Regions from separate parts of the Streptomyces sp. NBC_01384 genome, predicted to be linked through region 3. Evidence: riboswitches for the same ligand, from Rfam matches in the RefSeq annotation. Region 3 holds a riboswitch; each other region holds the start of a gene.
What was found. A riboswitch is a leader RNA that binds a small molecule or an ion and turns the genes downstream of it on or off. The one in region 3 is predicted to bind cyclic di-AMP.
Positions count from the first base shown of each region.

Region 1: another riboswitch for cyclic di-AMP. It lies ahead of OG747_RS17240 (NlpC/P60 family protein); the one in region 3 lies ahead of OG747_RS32890 (M23 family metallopeptidase).
Region 2: another riboswitch for cyclic di-AMP. It lies ahead of OG747_RS42690 (C40 family peptidase); the one in region 3 lies ahead of OG747_RS32890 (M23 family metallopeptidase).
Region 4: another riboswitch for cyclic di-AMP. It lies ahead of OG747_RS26805 (transglycosylase family protein); the one in region 3 lies ahead of OG747_RS32890 (M23 family metallopeptidase).

Region 1 covers NZ_CP109559.1:3,809,787-3,814,405, reverse strand. Annotated here, with positions in the region: gene OG747_RS17250 (hypothetical protein) at 1-67, shown strand, start outside; gene OG747_RS17245 (tellurite resistance/C4-dicarboxylate transporter family protein) at 45-1,037, opposite strand; gene OG747_RS17240 (NlpC/P60 family protein) at 1,191-2,360, opposite strand; cyclic di-AMP (ydaO/yuaA leader) riboswitch at 2,368-2,542, opposite strand; gene pcrA (DNA helicase PcrA) at 2,836-4,619, shown strand, end outside.
Region 2 covers NZ_CP109559.1:9,308,427-9,313,045, forward strand. Annotated here, with positions in the region: gene OG747_RS42675 (TauD/TfdA dioxygenase family protein) at 1-477, shown strand, start outside; gene OG747_RS42680 (SpcZ) at 474-1,166, shown strand; gene OG747_RS42685 (DUF5825 family protein) at 1,132-1,341, shown strand; gene OG747_RS42690 (C40 family peptidase) at 1,447-2,832, opposite strand; cyclic di-AMP (ydaO/yuaA leader) riboswitch at 2,841-3,014, opposite strand; gene OG747_RS42695 (PP2C family protein-serine/threonine phosphatase) at 3,289-4,479, opposite strand.
Region 3 covers NZ_CP109559.1:7,182,023-7,186,641, reverse strand. Annotated here, with positions in the region: gene OG747_RS32895 (GntR family transcriptional regulator) at 1-549, opposite strand, end outside; gene OG747_RS32890 (M23 family metallopeptidase) at 754-1,518, opposite strand; cyclic di-AMP (ydaO/yuaA leader) riboswitch at 1,531-1,691, opposite strand; gene OG747_RS32885 (M16 family metallopeptidase) at 1,930-3,333, opposite strand; gene OG747_RS32880 (M16 family metallopeptidase) at 3,330-4,619, opposite strand, start outside.
Region 4 covers NZ_CP109559.1:5,802,747-5,807,365, reverse strand. Annotated here, with positions in the region: gene OG747_RS26815 (septum formation initiator family protein) at 1-220, opposite strand, end outside; gene eno (phosphopyruvate hydratase) at 373-1,668, opposite strand; gene OG747_RS26805 (transglycosylase family protein) at 1,966-2,679, opposite strand; cyclic di-AMP (ydaO/yuaA leader) riboswitch at 2,684-2,846, opposite strand; gene OG747_RS26800 (hypothetical protein) at 3,029-3,223, opposite strand; gene OG747_RS26795 (hypothetical protein) at 3,411-3,908, shown strand; partial or broken gene OG747_RS26790 (transglycosylase family protein) at 3,818-4,105, opposite strand; gene OG747_RS26785 (cytochrome P450) at 4,510-4,619, shown strand, end outside.

The DNA.
Region 1 (4,619 bases), 3.4 Mb from region 3:
GCCCCTGTTCGGGCTGGTCGGGCTGCTGACCATGGCGAACATCTTCATCGCGGTGCTGTGGACCTGAGCAGTGCCGTGGACCTGACGGTTCCGGCCGCCATCACCAACCAGGCCGCCACCGCGATCCACAGCAGCACCCGCCCGAGCCCCTTGGGCCACGAGACGTCGACGGCGGTCGCGACCGTCAGGGCCGCCGCCGCGGTCATGCCCATCGGGAACACGGTCGCCCAGCGCCGCACGTCGTAGCGCGGGCGCGGCCACAGCAGCTCCGCGACGGCCAGGACGAGGTACCAGCCGAGGCCGAGCACGAGCAGGCCGACGGTCACGCCGTGCAGCACGCCGTTGTCGTCGTCGTTCCAGAGGTAGGGGTTCACTCGGTACGCGGCGATCAGCTTCGATCCGGCCAGGGCCGAGATGGTGAGCGCGCCGCCCGCGATCCAGTGTTCCCCGGCCCCCACGGCGACCTCGCGGAAGTCGAAGCACAGCAGCGCCACCACGTACAGCGCGATTCCCAGCCAGAACAGCACCAGCGCCGTGTGCGCGAGCCAGTCCGCGCGCACGGCCGGGGCGAGCGCCGCGCCCAGCACCGCGAGCCCCTCCGTGGCCACGGCCGGGAGAAACACGGTTCCGGGCATACCGCGCGCGATGTGCCGTACGACCAGGAAGAGCAGTCCCGGCCAGAGCGCGGCCGACAGGGCGAGCAGGGCCTCCGCCGGCACCTGCCACCCCAGCGTGACCAGCCGGGTGCCGAGCACGGTGGTGGCCGCGACCGAGGTGAGCGCGCCGGGCGTGCCGGCCTCCGCCACCCACCGCCGCCGCTCCCGCAGCAGCCGTACGACGAAGTCCGTGGCGAGCCCGAGCCAGCCGACGGCCGCCAGGGCCAGCGCGATGCGGGAGAGGGTCTCGTAGCCGGTCAGCTGCAGCCCGACCGAGAGGGTTCCGGTGGCCATGACGGCGGCTCCGGCACTGGGCGGACGCTGCGCCCACCAGGTGTGCAGTCGGGCCCACCGGGCGCGGGGCGGGGAGGTGGCTGGCATGGGCCCGATGCTAGGGATCTTTGAACGGGTTGCCCGCGGGGCACGCGCGCGAAGCCGGGAAAACGCCCCCACGCGCGTGTGGCGCACGAAAACGCGGGGCACGCGCGCGTGGAGCCCGATGAGTTTCACGCGCGCGTGCCCCGCGGCAAGGCGTTATGCCGGACGCACCACGCTGTGGATGATCGACTCGCCGCCGTAGAAGATCGACTCCTCGCGGACGTACGCGCCCGGCTTGGGGGCGTGGATCATCATGCCGTTGCCGATGTACAGGCCGACGTGGCTGATGTCGTCGTAGAAGAAGACGAGGTCACCGGGCTTGATGTCGGCGAGGGCCACGGTGGTGCCCACGTTCACCTGGTCGTAGGTGGTGCGCGGGAGGGCGACGTCGGCGGCCTTCCAGGCGGCCTGGGTGAGGCCGGAGCAGTCGTACGAGCCGGGCCCGGTCGCACCCCACACGTACGGCTTGCCGATCTGGGCGCGGGCGAAGGCGATGGCCTTGTCGGCCTTGGTGGCGTAGGAGGAGTCGGCCGCCGAGGTCCCGGAGGTTCCAGAGGTCCCGGTGGTCGCGGAACCTGTCTGCTGCTGGGCCGCCGCCTCCTGGGCCTTCTTCGCCGCCGCGGCCTGCTGCTGCGCCAGCTCCGCCGCTTTGCGGTCGGCCTCTTCCTGCTGCTTCTTCTCGATCGCCGCGAGCCGGGCCTTGTCCTCGGCGGTCAGCTTCGAGAGCAGTTCGCGCGCTTCGGCGAGCTTGCGCTGGACATCGGCCTTGGACGTCTTCAGGGAGTCCTGCGACGTGGTGAGCGTCTGCAGGCTCTGGGAGGCCTCCGCACGTTTCTTCGTGGTGGCGGCCTGCTCGGTGACGTAGTCGTCGACGGCCGCCTTCTGGCGGGTGGTCAGACGGTCCATCAGCTGGCTCTGGTCGAAGTAGTCCTGCGGATTGTCGGCCAGCAGGAGGCTCGCGGTGTCGGGGACGGCGGCACCGGTGCGGTACTGCGCCGCCGCGAACGAACCCAGCTCCTCGCGCGCGGTGTTGAGCTTCTCCGTGCGCTTGGCCACGTCGGTGAGGAGGGAGTCGACGCGCTTGCGCTGCTGGGCGGTCTTCTCCCTGGTCGCGTTGTACTTCTCGGTGGCCGTCTCGGCCTGGTGGTAGAGATCGTCGACCTTCTTCTCGACCTCTTCGATGCTCGGCTTGGAATCGGCCGACGGCGCGGCGTTCGCCGTCTGGGAGAGCAGGGCCACGGAGGTGAGGGCCGCGGTGGCGAGGGCGGGGGTCCGTATGCCCGCTATGCGCGTACCCGTAGGACTCCACTTGCGATGTGACGCCAAGAGAGGCGACTCCTTCCGTCATCCGCCTACCGAGTTAGCTGTCGGGTTCGGGCGGGTACTTCCGGAAGGTTTGCCCTACGGTCCTTGCCCCACAAGGCAGTTGGACCGATTCACCCCAAGGTCGGTTTGGGTCCCCGGTTCCGGCTGCCGCGCGGGCGCACCGGATTCGGCGGAGACCGCACGGCCCGACGACGTTCGCCGGTTGCTGTCGAGCGGTCTGCCCGGCACGGTAGCCAAGTCATAAGTGTTCTGTGAAGTTTGATGTGCGATATGCCCGATACATTTTCGTGACCTTGACCCTGGGGGCCGCCGGTCATGGCTGACCGTAAGGAAGCGATTCTGAACGGTGACGGCGGGCCGTGGTGGGTGATGGTGGGCTGTGGCGGCGGAAAGACGGCACGCGGTCACGGAAAAACCGGTCGGGTTTCCAGGGTGGCCTCGGGTTGTCAGTGGGGCGGCCTAGACTCGGAGAGCGATGAGCAGCCTCTTTGACGACAGCTTCCTGGCGGACCTCCAGCCTTCAAGGGCCCATGAGGAAGAGCCCCCGCCGCCGCCCGAGGACGGGGCGCCGGAGCCGCTTCCGGACGACCTGTTCGGCGGCCGTTTCGACGTGCCCGCGAGCCGGGACACGTACTACCGCGACGGTGCGCACCGCCCTGCCGTGGACCCGGCGGCCCTGCTGGACGGGCTGAACGAGAACCAGCGCGCGGCCGTGGTGCACTCCGGCTCCCCGCTGCTCATCGTGGCCGGTGCCGGCTCCGGCAAGACCCGGGTGCTCACGCACCGGATCGCGCATCTGCTGGGCGAGCGCCATGTCCACCCCGGCCAGATCCTCGCGATCACCTTCACGAACAAGGCCGCGGGTGAGATGAAGGAGCGCGTCGAGCAGCTCGTCGGCCCGCGCGCGAACGCGATGTGGGTGATGACCTTCCACAGCGCGTGTGTGCGGATCCTGCGCCGCGAGAGCAAGAAGCTCGGCTTCACCTCCTCCTTCTCGATCTACGACGCCGCCGACAGCAAGCGTCTGATGGCGCTCGTATGCCGTGATCTGGATCTCGATCCGAAGCGTTTCCCGCCGAAGTCCTTCAGCGCCAAGATCTCGAACCTGAAGAACGAGCTGATCGACGAGGAGGACTTCGCCGCCCAGGCCGCCGACGGTTTCGAGAAGACCCTCGCCCAGGCCTACGCGATGTACCAGTCCCGGCTGCGTGAGGCCAACGCGCTCGACTTCGACGACCTGATCATGACCACGGTCAACCTGCTGCGCGCGTTCCCGGATGTCGCCGAGCACTACCGGCGCCGCTTCCGACATGTCCTGGTCGACGAGTACCAGGACACGAACCACGCGCAGTACGCCCTGGTCAGGGAGCTCGTCGGCCCGGCCGCCGGTGACCGGTCCGAGGACGTGTCGCCCGCCGAGGGCGACCTCGAGCCCGCCGAGCTGTGCGTCGTGGGTGACGCCGACCAGTCGATCTACGCCTTCCGTGGCGCGACCATCCGCAACATCCTCCAGTTCGAGGAGGACTACCCGGACGCGACGACGATCCTGCTGGAGCAGAACTACCGCTCCACCCAGACGATCCTGTCCGCCGCCAACGCGGTCATCGAGCGCAACGAGTCCCGCCGCCCCAAGAACCTCTGGACCAACGCGGGCGCCGGTTCGAACATCACGGGCTATGTCGCCGACACCGAGCACGACGAGGCCCAGTTCGTCGCCGACGAGATAGACCGTCTCACCGACGCGGGTAAGGCCAAGGCGGGCGACGTCGCCGTCTTCTACCGTACGAACGCCCAGTCCCGTGTCTTCGAAGAGGTCTTCATCCGCGTCGGCCTGCCCTACAAGGTCGTCGGCGGCGTCCGCTTCTACGAGCGCAAGGAGGTCCGGGACGTCCTGGCGTATCTCAGGGTCCTGGCCAACCCCGAGGACTCGGTCCCGCTGCGCCGCATCCTGAACGTTCCCAAGCGCGGTATCGGCGAGCGCGCGGAAGCCATGATCGACGCGCTCTCGCAGCGCGAGAAGATCAGCTTCGCGGGGGCACTGCGCCGCGTCGACGAGGCGTACGGGATGGCGGCGCGGTCGACGAACGCCGTGAAGCGGTTCAACACGCTCATGGAGGATCTCCGTACGATCGTCGAGTCCGGCGCGGGCCCGGCGACCGTCCTGGAGGCGGTTCTCGAACGCACCGGCTACCTCGCCGAGCTGCAGGCCTCCACCGACCCGCAGGACGAGACCCGGATCGAGAACCTTCAGGAACTCGC
Region 2 (4,619 bases), 2.1 Mb from region 3:
ACCAGGATTCCGGAGACCGGCAGCGGCGGGGACACCCTGTTCGCCAACATGCACCTGGCCTACGACATGCTGTCGCCGTCGATGAAGACGTTCCTGGACGGCCTCACCGCCGTCCACGACGGCGCCCGCCCCTGGCTGGCGCAGGGGCAGACCCCGCCGCCCGAGTACGACGTCCCGCGTACCGAACACCCCGTCGTGGTCCGCCACCCCGACACCGGGCGCAAGCTGCTCTTCGTCAATGCCCCCTACACCTCGCACATCCCCCAGCTGTCCGGTTCCGAGAGCGCCGCGGTCCTCGGCATGCTGTACGAGCACATCGCCCGCACGGCCCTGCTGCACTGCCGGGTCCGCTGGCAGCCGAAGACGCTGACGTTCTGGGACAACCGCTGCGTCCAGCACCACGCCGTCTGGGACTACTACCCGCACACGCGCCACGGCCGCCGCGTGGCCATCGACGGCACCCGGCCCCAGGCATGACCTCGGCTCCGCCCACCTGGTTCGCGGAGCTGACCGGGGTGCTCCACGAAGGCCAGAGCGAGACGGCGGGCGCCGACTGGGCCCGCCGCCTGCACACCGCCCTCAGTGACGGGCGTGTCCCTGTCACTCTGGACGTCGTCCACGCGTGGCACCTGTACACGGTGATCCCGCTGTTGGCCGCGGTGGACGCACGCGCGGGGCGCACCACGGCTGCCTGCGCGGCCCTGGCCGCCGCGCACGAACGAGCACTTGAGGGAAGGTCGGTCACGCGAGAGGAATGGGCCGACCTGCTGGAACCGGTGCTCCGGCAGGTCTATCGCGACGCCTACGGCTTCGAGGAGGCCTTCGCCGTCGCCTACGAGAACGCCCGGGCCTACGCCGTCGCCAACGGCTTCGACGGCGCCGACGCGGACAAGTACGGCACCGACTACGCGGAGTCGACCACAGAGCCCAACACCCGTGCCTACGCCGAGGCCAACGCCCTGGCGAACGCGCGAGCGGTGGCGGCGGCGTATGCGACGGCCGACGCCGAGGCCTTCGCTCGCACCTTCCCCGGTGCCCGAACCCGCGCGTACGCGCGGGCGGTCGCCGCCGACGCCCGGCACACGTCGGCGTACGCGCGACTCGCGGAGGGCCTGCTGACCGCCCTGGAGCGTGGGCCGTTCAAACCGCTCGGATTCATGGCATAAAGCGGAATGTCTACTTGCTCTTGAGACGCCATCGCCCGCCTGGACCGAGGCATCCCCCCACACCGGTGTCCCCGCCGACGTCCTCGCGGAACACCTGGTCCTGCGGGTGGGCGAGCTGGACTGGTGGCTGCCGTACCGGGTCACCCGGTGGCTGCAGGAGGCGATGGCCGTCTGAGGAGAGGACCGGGACGGTGTCCGGGATGCCGGCGCCACCGGAAGGACCGGCGAGTGCGCTGTACTCGCCGGTTGTTCCGGTCCGAGGGGGCCGAGTCTCAGGGAGTCAGGTGGGCCGTACCGCGCTGTAGATCGCCGATTGTCCGGCGAAGAAGATCGACTCCTCGCGTATGTACGCCCCCGGGCTCGGGGCGTGGATCATCATGGCGTTGCCGAGGTAGAAGCCGATGTGGCTGACGTCGCCGTAGAAGAGGATCAGGTCGCCGAGTTGGATGTCGGCGAGGGGGACCGGCGTCCCGGCGGTCGCCTGACCGTGCACGGTCCGGGGGAGTGCCACCCCGGCGGCCCTCCACGCGGCCTGGGTGAGGCTGGAGGAATCGTACGAGTCCGGTCCGGTCGCGCCCCAGACACACGGCTTGCCGATCTGCGCGCGGGCGAAGGCGAGTGCCTTCGTGGCCTTCATGCCGTAACCCGAGTTCGGTTCGGCGCCGGTATCGGTGCCGGTGCCGGCACCGGTGTCGAGGGGGGCTCCGATGATGCCGAGGGGAATGCCGGTGCCGATGGACGCGTCCATGGTGAGGGCGGCCGACTGCTGTCCCAGCCACGCCTCCTCGGCTTGGGCCTGGGCCTGGATCTGGGCCTGGGCTTGAGCCTGGGCCTGGGCTTGGACTTGAGCCTGGGCCTGGGCCTGAAGGAGGGCCTGTTCCTCGGCGGCACCCCAGGCGTCCTCCGTCGATCGCGACTCGATTGCCGCGAGCGGCGTGCTCCGTTGTCCGGTGTGCTTGGACAGCAGCTCACGGGCGGTCGTGAGCTTGCGCCGGCTCTGTTCCTTGGAGGCCTTCAGCGAGGAGTGCTGCGGCTCGGCGGCCGGCGCGGGCAGAGCCTTCGTGGCCTCCTGCCATGTCTCCGGCACGGCAGGGAGCGCGGGGGCTGCAGGGAGCGCGGGGGCTGCCGGGAGTGTGGGGGCCGCCGGGAGTGCGGCGACTGCGGGCCTGGCGGTCAGCTCCGCAACGGGACCGGCTGCCGCGCCGGTCGCGGGTCCGGCCGTCAACTCCGGTACGGGGCGGCCGGCCGCCGCCCGCTCACGGTTGGTGAGTCCCTCTTCCGAACGCCGCGCCGGGTCCGTGGGCCGCGTCTCGGCCGGGCGGTTCGGCATTCTGTCGGCGGGCAGCCTGGCCGGCACGGTCGGACCCAACCGCGTGCGCGCCACGTCGAACCACGGCTTGGTGACGTCGTCGAGGGCGGGATCGCTGCGCCTGCGCACGGTTTCGGGTGCCGGGCTGACGCGGTTGCGGCTCCCTGTGGTCATCGCGCGGGTTCCGTTGACGAACCCGGTGGCGTTCTCGGCCTGGTCGTAGAGGCTGTGGATCCGCTGCTGGACCTCTTCGCGGCTCGGTCCGTCCGCGTCGGTGAGGGCCGCCGTCGCTCGGGCGGAGGTGCGCGTGCCAGGGAGGCTGCTGCCTCCAGGGCGCGGGGTTCGTTCCGGCGCCATGGGGGACGTACTCCTTCCGTGCTCCGCCTACCGAGTCGGCTGTCGGGTTCGGGCGGAGGATTCCGGAAGGCATGCCCTACGACCCTTGCCCTGCCGGGCAGTTGGGCCGATTCACCCCAAGTTCGGTTGGGTCCCCGGCTCCGGTTGCCCCAGGGGCGCACCGGACTTGGCGGAGGCCGCGCGACCCGGCGAGGTTCGCCGGAGGGAGTCGTGCGGTCCATCCGCCAACTTAGCCAATTTGTGCGCCTCGTGTGAAGGTTGAAGTGCGAAGTGCCCGATATGTATTTGTGACCTTCGTCGTACTGGCAGAAGTGCTCGGCCTCGTCGGCCGGAGAGCGTCCGGGGCGCCCTTTGGACGTTGACCCTTGGACAACGGCGGCCGAACGTACGCGGCCCGCGCCTTCCGGGCCGACCTTCCCGAACGCCGCAAGCACGGGTGAGGCGCCACGCCCGCGGTCAGCGTTCCGCGGGCGGGGACGTTCCGCTGGGGTGGGGCAGGTGGTGGCCGTTGACGGGGCGGGTCGTGAAGTGCGGCCGGTGGAGGTGGTGGGAGGCGATGCGTTCGATGATCAGGAGCGCGGCGTCGTCGTTGGGCTGGTCGCCGACGTGGGCGACGAGGTCGTCGTGGATGTGGCGCAGCAGGGCTTCGGGGCTGGGGGCGGCCAAGGCGGCGACCCGTTCGGCGAGGGGGTAGAACGCGCCTGTCGGTGAGCGCGCCTCGATCACGCCGTCGGTGTAGAGCAGCAGGATGTCGCCGGTCTCGAAGGTGAACGGATCGGGGCGGTGGCTCGCGACGGGCAGTTCGCACATGCCCAGCGGGGGCATGGGGTGGTGGGCGTGCAGGGCCGTCACCTTGTGATCGCGCAGCAGCAGGGCCGGCGGATGACCGCAGTTGATCAATTCGGACTGGGGTCCCTCGTCGGGGATGTCGAGGACGAGCGTGGTGACGAAGTGCTCGCCGGGGTCGTGCCGGGTGTCGGCCACGTCCTCGAGATCGTGGCGCACGCTCACCTCGAGCGCCGCCACGAGTTCGGGCAGTGTGGCGTACCGGTGAGCACCCTCGCGGAACGCGCCGAGCACCACCGACGCCTCGCCGATGGAGCCCAGGCCCTTGCCGCGGACGTCGCCGATGATGACGCGGGTGGAGGAGGCCTGGGCGGCGCGGGTGACCGCGAACAGGTCGCCCCCGATCTGCGTCTCGTCGTCGGCGGCCAGATACAGCCAGGCCACACGCAACGGCCCGATCCTGCGGGGCGGCGGCCGCAGCAGCACGCGCTGCGCCGTCTCGGCCACCGACCGTGCCCGGCTCAGCTCCCGAGCGCGCCGCTCCCGTACGTGGCAGACGAAGACCACCAGCGCGGACAGTACGGACAGGGCGATGATCTGCGCGATGTGGTTGGCCGTGGTCAGCCCGCCGTGGAATATCGCGATGAACACCTGGGCGGCCACCGCCAGTACCCCGACCAGCGCGGTCAGCCGCGGCCCGGCCAAGGAGGCGGTGAGGGCGGGGGCGATGACCAGCAACGGACCCAGGTGGACATCGGTCGGGGAGTGCAGGTCCACCACGGCGATCACTACGATCAGCGCGAGAGGAATCGCCACCAGCCCGCGGCCCGACGGCTGCTCCACGAGGCGGTCCACTGACACACGTCGGACACCCACATATCCCATTTTGCTCCCGTTCCCCGGGCGCCTGCTTCTCGGGAAACGACTCATAAGGTGGGCTTATGGGGTCATAGATCCGGCCCGACTACTGACTAAGGTTTGCCTTAGTTTAGGCTTCCGGG
Region 3 (4,619 bases):
GCCGCGCGCCACCGCGTCCACGATCCCGCCGTGCTCCGCCCAGGACTCCGCCGGATTGGCCGGCGCCTCGACCGCGTACATCCAGGCGATCTTGTGCCGCAGCTGGGCCAGCGTGGAGGTCAGCGCGGGGCTTCCGGAGGCCTGCGCGAGCGTCTCGTGGAACCAGCCGCCCAGCGAGCGCAGATCCTCGCTGTTCCCCCTCCTGGCCCGCTCCTGCCCCAGTCTGACCAGGCCTCGCAACACCTTGAGGTGGGCCTCGGTGCGCCGCTGTGCGGCTCTGGCGGCGCCCAGCGGCTCCAGAAGCATGCGCATCTCCAGCAGGTCCGCGGCCTCCTGCTCAGTGGGCTCCGCGACGCACGCGCCCGCGTGTCGACGGGTGACGACAAAGCCCTCGGCCTCCAGGGTGCGCAGGGCCTCGCGCACCGGGACGCGCGAGACGCCGTAGCGGCGCGCGAGCAGTTCCTCGGTGAGCCGGCTGCCGCGCTCGTAGACACCCGCGACGATGTCGTCACGGATCGCCGTGCATACCGAGTGCGCGGGAATGCGCATGACCGGACCTCCGCCTTAATCCCCGCGAAACGCGGTCGATTGACGCTTGTTCATTGACTCTATTGCAGAGAGCCGGAATTTCCGATGGCGGGCCGGAATCCATGGATATTTTTTGGACAGACAGCCGTTCGAAACGACGAAGCCCCGGCTCGGGTGAGCCGGGGCTTCGGAAGTTCTGACGCCGGTCGTCAGACGTTCACGTCGTCAGACGTTCACTCCGTGCGAGCGGAGGTAGGCGACCGGGTCGATGTCGGAGCCGTACTCCGATGTCGTGCGTGCCTCGAAGTGGAGGTGGGGCCCGGTGGTGTTGCCGGTGGCCCCGGAGAGGCCGATCTGCCGGCCCGGGGTGACCGTCTGGCCCACGGAGACGCCGATCGACGACAGGTGGCCGTACATCGTGTAGGTGCCGTCGTGCATCTTGAGGACGATCTGGTTGCCGTAGGCACCACCCCAGCCGGCCGTGACGACCGTGCCGGAGCCGACCGCGTGGACCGAGGTGCCGGACGCGGCGTGGAAGTCGACACCGGTGTGGGTGCCGGAGGACCAGAGGCTGCCGCCGGTCTTGTAGCCGGTGGAGATGTACGAGCCGGTGATCGGCAGGACGAAGGTGTTGAGGCGCTTGCGCTCGGCGGCACGGGCGGCGTGCTCCTTGGCCTCGCGCTCCTTCTTCGCCTCCTCGGCGGCCCTCTTCCGCGCGGCCTCCTCGGCCTTCTTCTTCGCGGCGGCCTCGTCGGCGGCGTGCTGCTGGGCGGCGGCCTGCGCGTCGATCTTGGCGGCGACCGAGTCACCGATCGAGATGGCCTGGTTGAGCCCGGTCTGCTCGACGGAGGCGTCCGCCGCGAGCGCCGGGGCGGCCAGGGTTCCGATGACGCCGGTGGTGGTGAGCGCGGCGACGCCGACGGCGTTCGAGGTGGTGCGCTTCGCGCGGCTCGGACGACGGTGTTTCCCGGGGCCACAGGTGAACGCCATGGAGAGGCTGGTCCTTTCCTTCCCTCTCGCCTACCGGGTTAGCTGACGGGTTCGGAGCAGGAAGGTCTCCTACGGACCCCCTCCTGGGAGGGCGTCCGATTCACCCCAGGGACTGCGTATGGGTCCCCGGCTCCCCTGGCTCGCGCCGTACGGGGACTCGGCGATGACTGTCCGGTGCCGCGGGCGCGGCGCACTGCCTGACGAACAGCCGGACCGACGCTAAACGGGGCATCTTTCAATCAACAAACGGATCACGGCTTTTGTAGTGCATGCCACAGGGCAGACAGGCAACCTCCCTACCAATACGGACATCTTGGGGACGAAGTCCGGGCGAAAGAGGGCCCGGGCGACTCTTCAGTCACCCGGGCCCCTACGAAGTCGTGCGGTACTCCCCCGCGCTCTACCCCGCCTCTACTCCGCCGTCACGACGGTCACTTCACCGATTCCGAGGGCCTTGACGGGCTCCTGGATCTGCGCGGCGTCACCGACGAGGACGGTCACCAGGCGGTCCACCGGGAAGGCGCTCACGGCGGCCGCGGTGGCCTCCACGGTGCCGGTCGCGGCGAGCTGCTGGTACAGCGTCGCCTGGTAGTCGTCCGGCAGATACTGCTCGACCTGGTCGGCAAGCGTGCCCGCGACGGCTGCCGCGGTCTCGAACTTGAGGGGCGCCACCCCCACCAGGTTCTGCACGGCGACGTCGCGCTCGGCGTCCGTCAGGCCCTCGGCGGCGAGGGTGCGCAGCACCTTCCACAGGTCGTCGAGCGCCGGGCCGGTGTTCGGGGTGTCCACGGAGCCGCTGATGGCGAGCATGGCGATACCGGTGGCCCCCCCGGAGGGAGAAGGCGCGGCGGAACGCAGGACCTGGCCGAACGCCCGCACACCGTAGGTGTAGCCCTTTTCCTCGCGCAGGACACGGTCCAGGCGCGAGGTGAGGGTGCCTCCGAGGCAGTACGTGCCGAGCACCTGGGCGGGCCAGACACGGTCGTGCCGGTCGGCGCCGACACGGCCGATGAGCAGCTGCGTCTGGACCGCGCCGGGGCGGTCCACGATGATCACGCGGCCGGTGTCGTCGGCGGTCACCGGCGGCACGGGGCGCGGCTCGGCGGACGAACCGGTCCAGGCGCCCAGCGTCTCCGCGAGCAGCTCGTCGAGGTCGACGCCGGTCAGGTCGCCGACGATCACGGCGGTGGCCGTGGCGGGGCGTACGTGCCGGTCGTAGAAGGCGCGTACGCCCGCCGAGTCGATCTTCTGGACGGTCTCCTCGCTGCCCTGGCGCGGGCGCGACATGCGCGAGGTCGCCGGGAACAGCTCCTTGGAGAGCTCCTTGGCGGCTCGGCGGGCCGGGTTGGCCGTCTCGTGCGGGATCTCGTCGAGCCGGTTGCGCACCAGCCGCTCGATCTCGCTGTCCGCGAACGCCGGTGCCCTCAGGGCGTCGGCGAGCAGACCGAGCGCCTTGGGCAGGCGCGAGACGGGCACCTCGAGCGACAGCCGTACGCCGGGGTGGTCGGCGTGCGCGTCGAGGGTGGCCCCGCAGCGCTCCAGCTCGGCGGCGAACTCCTCGGCGGAGAGCTTGTCGGTGCCCTCGGAGAAGGCACGCGCCATGATCGTGGCGATGCCGTCGAGGCCCGCGGGCTCGGCCTCCAGCGGCGCGGCGAGCAGCACCTCCACGGCGACGACCTGCTGGCCGGGGCGGTGGCAGCTCAGCACGGTCAGGCCGTTGTCCAGCGTGCCGCGCTCGGGGGCGGGGAAGGCCCACGGCTTGGGCCGGCCCGCCTGGGGCTGCGGGTGGAACTCCATGGTCGCGAGCTCGGTCACTTCGCCGCCTCCTCGTCGTTGCTGGTGCCTTCGGCGTCAGTGGTCTCGGCAGCGATCGGCTCGTAGACGAGCACCGCGCGGTTGTCGGGGCGCAGGCGGGACTTGGCGACCTCCTGGACCTCCTCGGCGGTGATGTCGAGGACGCGCTGTACGGCGGTCAGGGCGAGCTGCGGGTCGCCGAACAGAACGGCGTACCGGCACAGTTCGTCGGCGCGGCCCGCGACCGTGCCGAGCCGGTCCAGCCACTGACGCTCCAACTGGGCCTGGGCGCGCTCCATTTCCTCGGCCGTGGGGCCCTCCTCGGCGAACCGGGCGAGCTCCTCGTCGACGGCGGCCTCGATCACCGGGACCTCGACGTCACCGGACGTCTTCACGTCCAGCCAGCCCAGGGAGGGCGCTCCGGCGAGCCGCAGCATGCCGAACCCGGCCGCGACGGCGGTGCGGTCGCGGCGTACGAGCCGGTTGTAGAGCCGGGAGGACTCACCGCCGCCGAGGATGGTGAGCGCCACGTCGACCGCGTCGGACGCACGCGTGCCGTCCTCCGGGAGCCGGTAGGCGGCCATCAGAGCACGCGCCGGGACCTCCTCCTCGACGACCTCGCGCAGCTGCTCGCCGATGACGTCGGGCAGCGAGCCGTCGCGCGGGGCGGGCTTTCCGCTGTGCCCGGGGATGGAACCGAAGTACTTCTCGACCCAGGCGAGCGCCTGCTCCGAGTCGATGTCCCCGACTACGGAGAGCACCGCGTTGTTCGGCGCGTAGTAGGTGCGGAAGAAGGCGCGGGCGTCCTCCAGGGTAGCCGCGTCCAGGTCCGCCATCGACCCGATCGGGGTGTGGTGGTAGGGGTGGCCCTCAGGGTAGGCAAGCGCGGTCAGCTTCTCGAAAGCGGTGCCGTAGGGCACGTTGTCGTAGCGCTGCCGGCGCTCGTTCTTGACGACGTCCCGCTGGTTCTCCATGGACTCGTCGTCGAGCGCGGCGAGCAGCGAGCCCATGCGGTCGGCCTCCAGCCAGAGGGCGAGCTCCAGCTGGTGGGCGGGCATCGTCTCGAAGTAGTTGGTGCGCTCGAAACTGGTCGTGCCGTTCAGCGAGCCGCCGGCCCCCTGCACCAGTTCGAAGTGGCCGTTGCCCTTCACCTGGCCCGAGCCCTGGAACATCAGGTGCTCGAAGAGGTGAGCAAGGCCGGTACGGCCCTTGACCTCGTGGCGCGAGCCGACGTCGTACCAGAGGCACACCGCCGCGACCGGGGTCAGGTGATCCTCGGAGAGCACCACGCGCAGGCCGTTGGCCAG
Region 4 (4,619 bases), 1.4 Mb from region 3:
CGGCGATCTCGGCGCGCTGGGACACGTACTGCCTTATCGGGTAGGCCAGGGCCACGATCAAGGAACAGAGTACGAGAGCGAGGAGCGCGGCGCGGCCCGTCAGCCGCGAGCGGCGGGCCTGCCGCTTGGTCTGCGAGCGGTAGACCCGGGCCGCCGTCTGCTCGCCGAGCAGCCGCAGCCTGGTCGCGGTGGAGAACCGGTCCCTGTCCTTCCCGGCCATGAGTCCCGCCTCCCCAGTACTACGGTCCCGTCATGTGCGTACGTCCCCGCACACGGTACGGGACCGAGTACGGGGACGTACGTACGACTGGCTAAGGATGGGCCCTGCCGATGGCCATGGCTCGGCCCTGCCGAGGTCAGCCCTTGCTGTGCTTACTGGTTCGCAGAGCGAAACCGCGGGAACGCCGAGCGGCCCGCGTACACCGCGGCGTCGTCGAGGATCTCCTCGATGCGCAGCAGCTGGTTGTACTTGGCGACACGGTCCGAGCGGGCCGGGGCGCCGGTCTTGATCTGACCGCAGTTCACCGCGACGGCGAGGTCGGCGATGGTGACGTCCTCGGTCTCGCCGGAGCGGTGGGACATCATGCACTTGAAGCCGTTGCGCTGGGCCATCTCTACGGCGTCCAGGGTCTCGGTCAGCGAGCCGATCTGGTTCACCTTGACGAGCAGGGCGTTCGCGGAGCCCTCCTCGATGCCACGGGCCAGGCGCTCCGGGTTGGTGACGAAGAGGTCGTCGCCGACGATCTGGACCTTGTCGCCCAGCTTGTCGGTGATGACCTTCCAGCCGGCCCAGTCGTCCTCGTACAGCGGGTCCTCGATGGAGACCAGCGGGTACGCGGAGACGAGCTCCTCGTAGTACTCGGTCATCTCGGCGGCCGAGCGGGACTTGCCCTCGAACTCGTACTTGCCGTCCTTGTAGAACTCGGACGCGGCGACGTCGAGCGCGAGCGCGATCTGCTCGCCGGGGATGTAACCGGCCTGCTTGATGGCCTCGAGGATGAGGTCGAGCGCGGCACGGTTGGACTCCAGGTTCGGGGCGAAGCCGCCCTCGTCGCCCAGGCCGGTGGACAGACCCTTGGTCTTCAGCACCTTCTTGAGGGTGTGGTAGACCTCGGCGCCCCAGCGCAGGGCCTCGGAGAAGGACTCCGCGCCGATCGGGGCGATCATGAACTCCTGGATGTCCACGTTGGAGTCGGCGTGCGAGCCGCCGTTCAGGATGTTCATCATCGGAACGGGCAGCAGGTGCGCGTTCGGGCCGCCCAGGTAGCGGAAGAGCGGGAGGTCGGACGCCTCGGAAGCGGCGTGCGCGACGGCGAGCGAGACGCCGAGGATGGCGTTGGCGCCGAGGGAGCCCTTGTTGTCGGTGGCGTCCAGGTCGAACATCGCCTGGTCGATCAGGCGCTGCTCGGTGGCGTCGTAGCCGACGAGCTCCGGGCCGATCTGCTCGATGACGGCGAGGACGGCCTTCTCGACACCCTTGCCGCCGTAACGGTTGGGGTCACCGTCACGGAGCTCGATGGCCTCGAAGGCCCCCGTGGAGGCGCCGGACGGGACGGCGGCACGACCGGTGCTGCCGTCGTCGAGGCCGACCTCGACCTCGACCGTGGGGTTGCCTCGGGAGTCCAGGATTTCCCGGGCTACGACGACGTCGATGGACGGCACGAGCATCTCCTTCTGGGATGTGACGCGGGTAACGCGGAACCTGTGATGACTCCGCGACATGAGCCTAACCGCCCCGGGGGGATCGGCCAGCCGGTCGCCCACCCTTTGGGCAGAACTGAACGTACACATTGTTTCAGAACGGAACAAAAACGGAAACAAAAAACCCCGCTCCAGTGCGTACGGGGGAACACGCACCGGAGCGGGGGGCCCGTGGGGACGGGGGGTGGTCCTCATCGGTGTCTCCAGTGTGGAGACCCCTTCTATGAGGGACCTGTCATTCAGCTGGGGCGAAGCTGCCGATCATCAGCCGAGGTGCAGCTGCTGACCCGGGTAGATGAAGTCCGCGTCGTCGATGATGTCCTTGTTCAGCTTGAACAGCTGCTGCCAGCCACCCTTGACCTTCTTCTTCTCGGCGATCGAGCCGAGGGTGTCGCCCTTGACGACCTTGTACGCGCCGTCGCCCTTCTTGACCTTCTTGCCGGTCGGGGTGGACACGGTCTTCTCGACGGCCGGGCGGGTCGCCGAACGGGAGGCCGCGGTGTCCGCCGACCGGGTGGTACCGGCGCTCGCCGAGCTGGAAGAGCCCGAAGAGGTGGAGGGGGTGGACGGGCTGGACGGGGTGCCGCTCGCACCACCGGTGTACGCGGCGCTCGACAGACCCGTGCCGCAGGTCGGCCAGGCGCCCTTGCCCTGCGCGGCGAGGACCTTCTCGCCGATGGTGATCTGCTCGGACTTGGAGGCCTGGTCGGCGGTGGAGGAGTACGCGGTGCCGCCGTACGCGGCCCAGGTGGAGGCCGAGAACTGCAGACCGCCGTAGTAGCCGTTACCGGTGTTGATGGACCAGTTGCCGCCGGACTCGCACTGGGCGACGGTGTCCCACTCGGAGGTGGTGGCGGCGGAGGCGCTGCCGGCCGCCATCAGCGGGGCGGCGATGGCGATGCCGGTGACACCGGCGAGCGTGGCGATACGGGTGGCCTTGTTCGGACGGCGGTGCTTGCCCTTGCTGGAAAGCAGCATGGAGTGATCCCCTCACCGACGCCTGCGAGGTGAGCTGTCGGGTTCGGGCGGGTGAGTGCCCGGCCGTGCGCTCTGGGCGCACGGCTTCACCCCAAGCCGCTCCGGTCAACTACCGGGCGCGGCGCTTACCTTGGGTCCCCCGCTCCTGCCTACGGCGCTGACGCGTCGACTGTTCCCGTGCGGCCGTTGGCAGGATTCGGCGTTGCGACCGTCGGGGCCCGCTGTGGCGAGCGGTGATGACCGTAAGCAGTCGATCCGGTGAATTCCAAAGACGATCAGGGCCTTTGAGATCCATATCTCACTCGCGCCAAACCGGACATTCCACGACGAACCATGACGTGAACTGCCCCTACTTTTCGCCCGATTGAGCACCAACTGCAAGGCTCTGACCGGGAAGGATGAGGTTCGGGTCGACGCCGACGGTCTTCTTGTTCGTGTCGTACAACTCGGTCCATCCGCCTTCGAGATCAAGGGCGTCGGCGATGGTGCAGAGGCTGTCTCCGATACGAACGACGTACAAACCGTCGATGACCTCACGGGACACACCGGAGTCGCGGGAGGCATGCCGGCCGGAGGCGTCGTCGGTACGACCGTCCAGCAGACTGTCGGTCGCACTCTCGTCGGCGCTGCCGCCGCGGTGACGTCCGGCGCCGGTCGTCGCACCCTCGGACGTAGTCGAAGAGTCATCGTTCTGCCCGGAGTTGTCCGAGTCGCTGCTCTTCGTCCCATCCGTGGCCGAGCTGTCGGTTCCCTGGGTGTCGCCGGTCGCGGCCTTCGTCGTGCTCTCGGTCGCATTCGGGGATGAAACGGACGAAGGCGAGTCAGATGAAGACGAATCGGATGACGGCGAACCGGACGGCGACGCGTCGCCTGATGAACCGGACGAACCAGATGAACCAGACGAAGTGGACGAACCCTTCGAACTCGATGATTTCGTCGAGTTCGTCGAGTTCGTCGAGTTCGTGGAGCTGGACGAGCTGAACGAGCTCGACGCATCGGGTGTGCTCGACGAGTCGTTCGCCACGCCCGTGTCGACCGCGACGTCACCGGATTTCTTGCTGAGTCCGGAGAGCGGTCCGCAGGTGGGCCAGGCGACGAGACCCCGGCCGTCGAGCACCTTCTCGGCGATGGCTATCTGCTGCGAGCGGCTGGCCTCGTCGGCGCTCGGCGCGTACTTGAGGCCGCCGTACTTCTCCCAGTCGGCCTGGCTCATTTGGAGCCCGCCGTAGTACCCGTTGCCGCTGTCGGCGCTCCACTGGCCGGCGCTCTCGCACTCCGCGACCCGGTCCCAGGTGGTGCCGTCGGCCGCGTGCGCGCTCGCGGCACCGAGCAACGGGATCGCGATCGCCGATCCGGTCACTCCTGCCGCGACGATGAGGGCCGGGGCCTGACGGGGGCGACGATGGCGGCCGTTCCCGGAGAGCATGCGGAAGCCTTTCGCGTGACAGCAGGTGACTACGCGGCGGATGAGCCGCGTTGACGAGTGAACGTATCCGCACCCGATCACTTGTCACAAGTCGATGCAGCGCAGATCACGTGAAGATCACAGAGTTGATGATGCGTCAGGTTTGCGACAGCCCCCGGCACGGCTCCGACGCACCTCCGGCCTGCCTCCGACACGCGCGGTCGACCCTGGGGGACGAGGACGCGGTTGAAGCGCTTTTGGTGTGCGTCAGCGACGAGACGGTCCATCTCGGGTCGGCTCTCCATGGCCCCGGACACGGCTTCGTCCACGTAGGACTCATAGACGGTGACTTCCGGATGTTGGTCAAGCCATCCGTCGGAGTCCTCGCCCACGCAACGCAACGTGACTCCCGGTACCGTCACCCCGTGAACGCCCCACATTTCGAACCTGAACTCTTCACCTGGGAGTTCGCCGCCGACCCCTACCCTGCCTACGCATCGCTCCGCGAGCATTCACCCGTGCACCGCACCACACT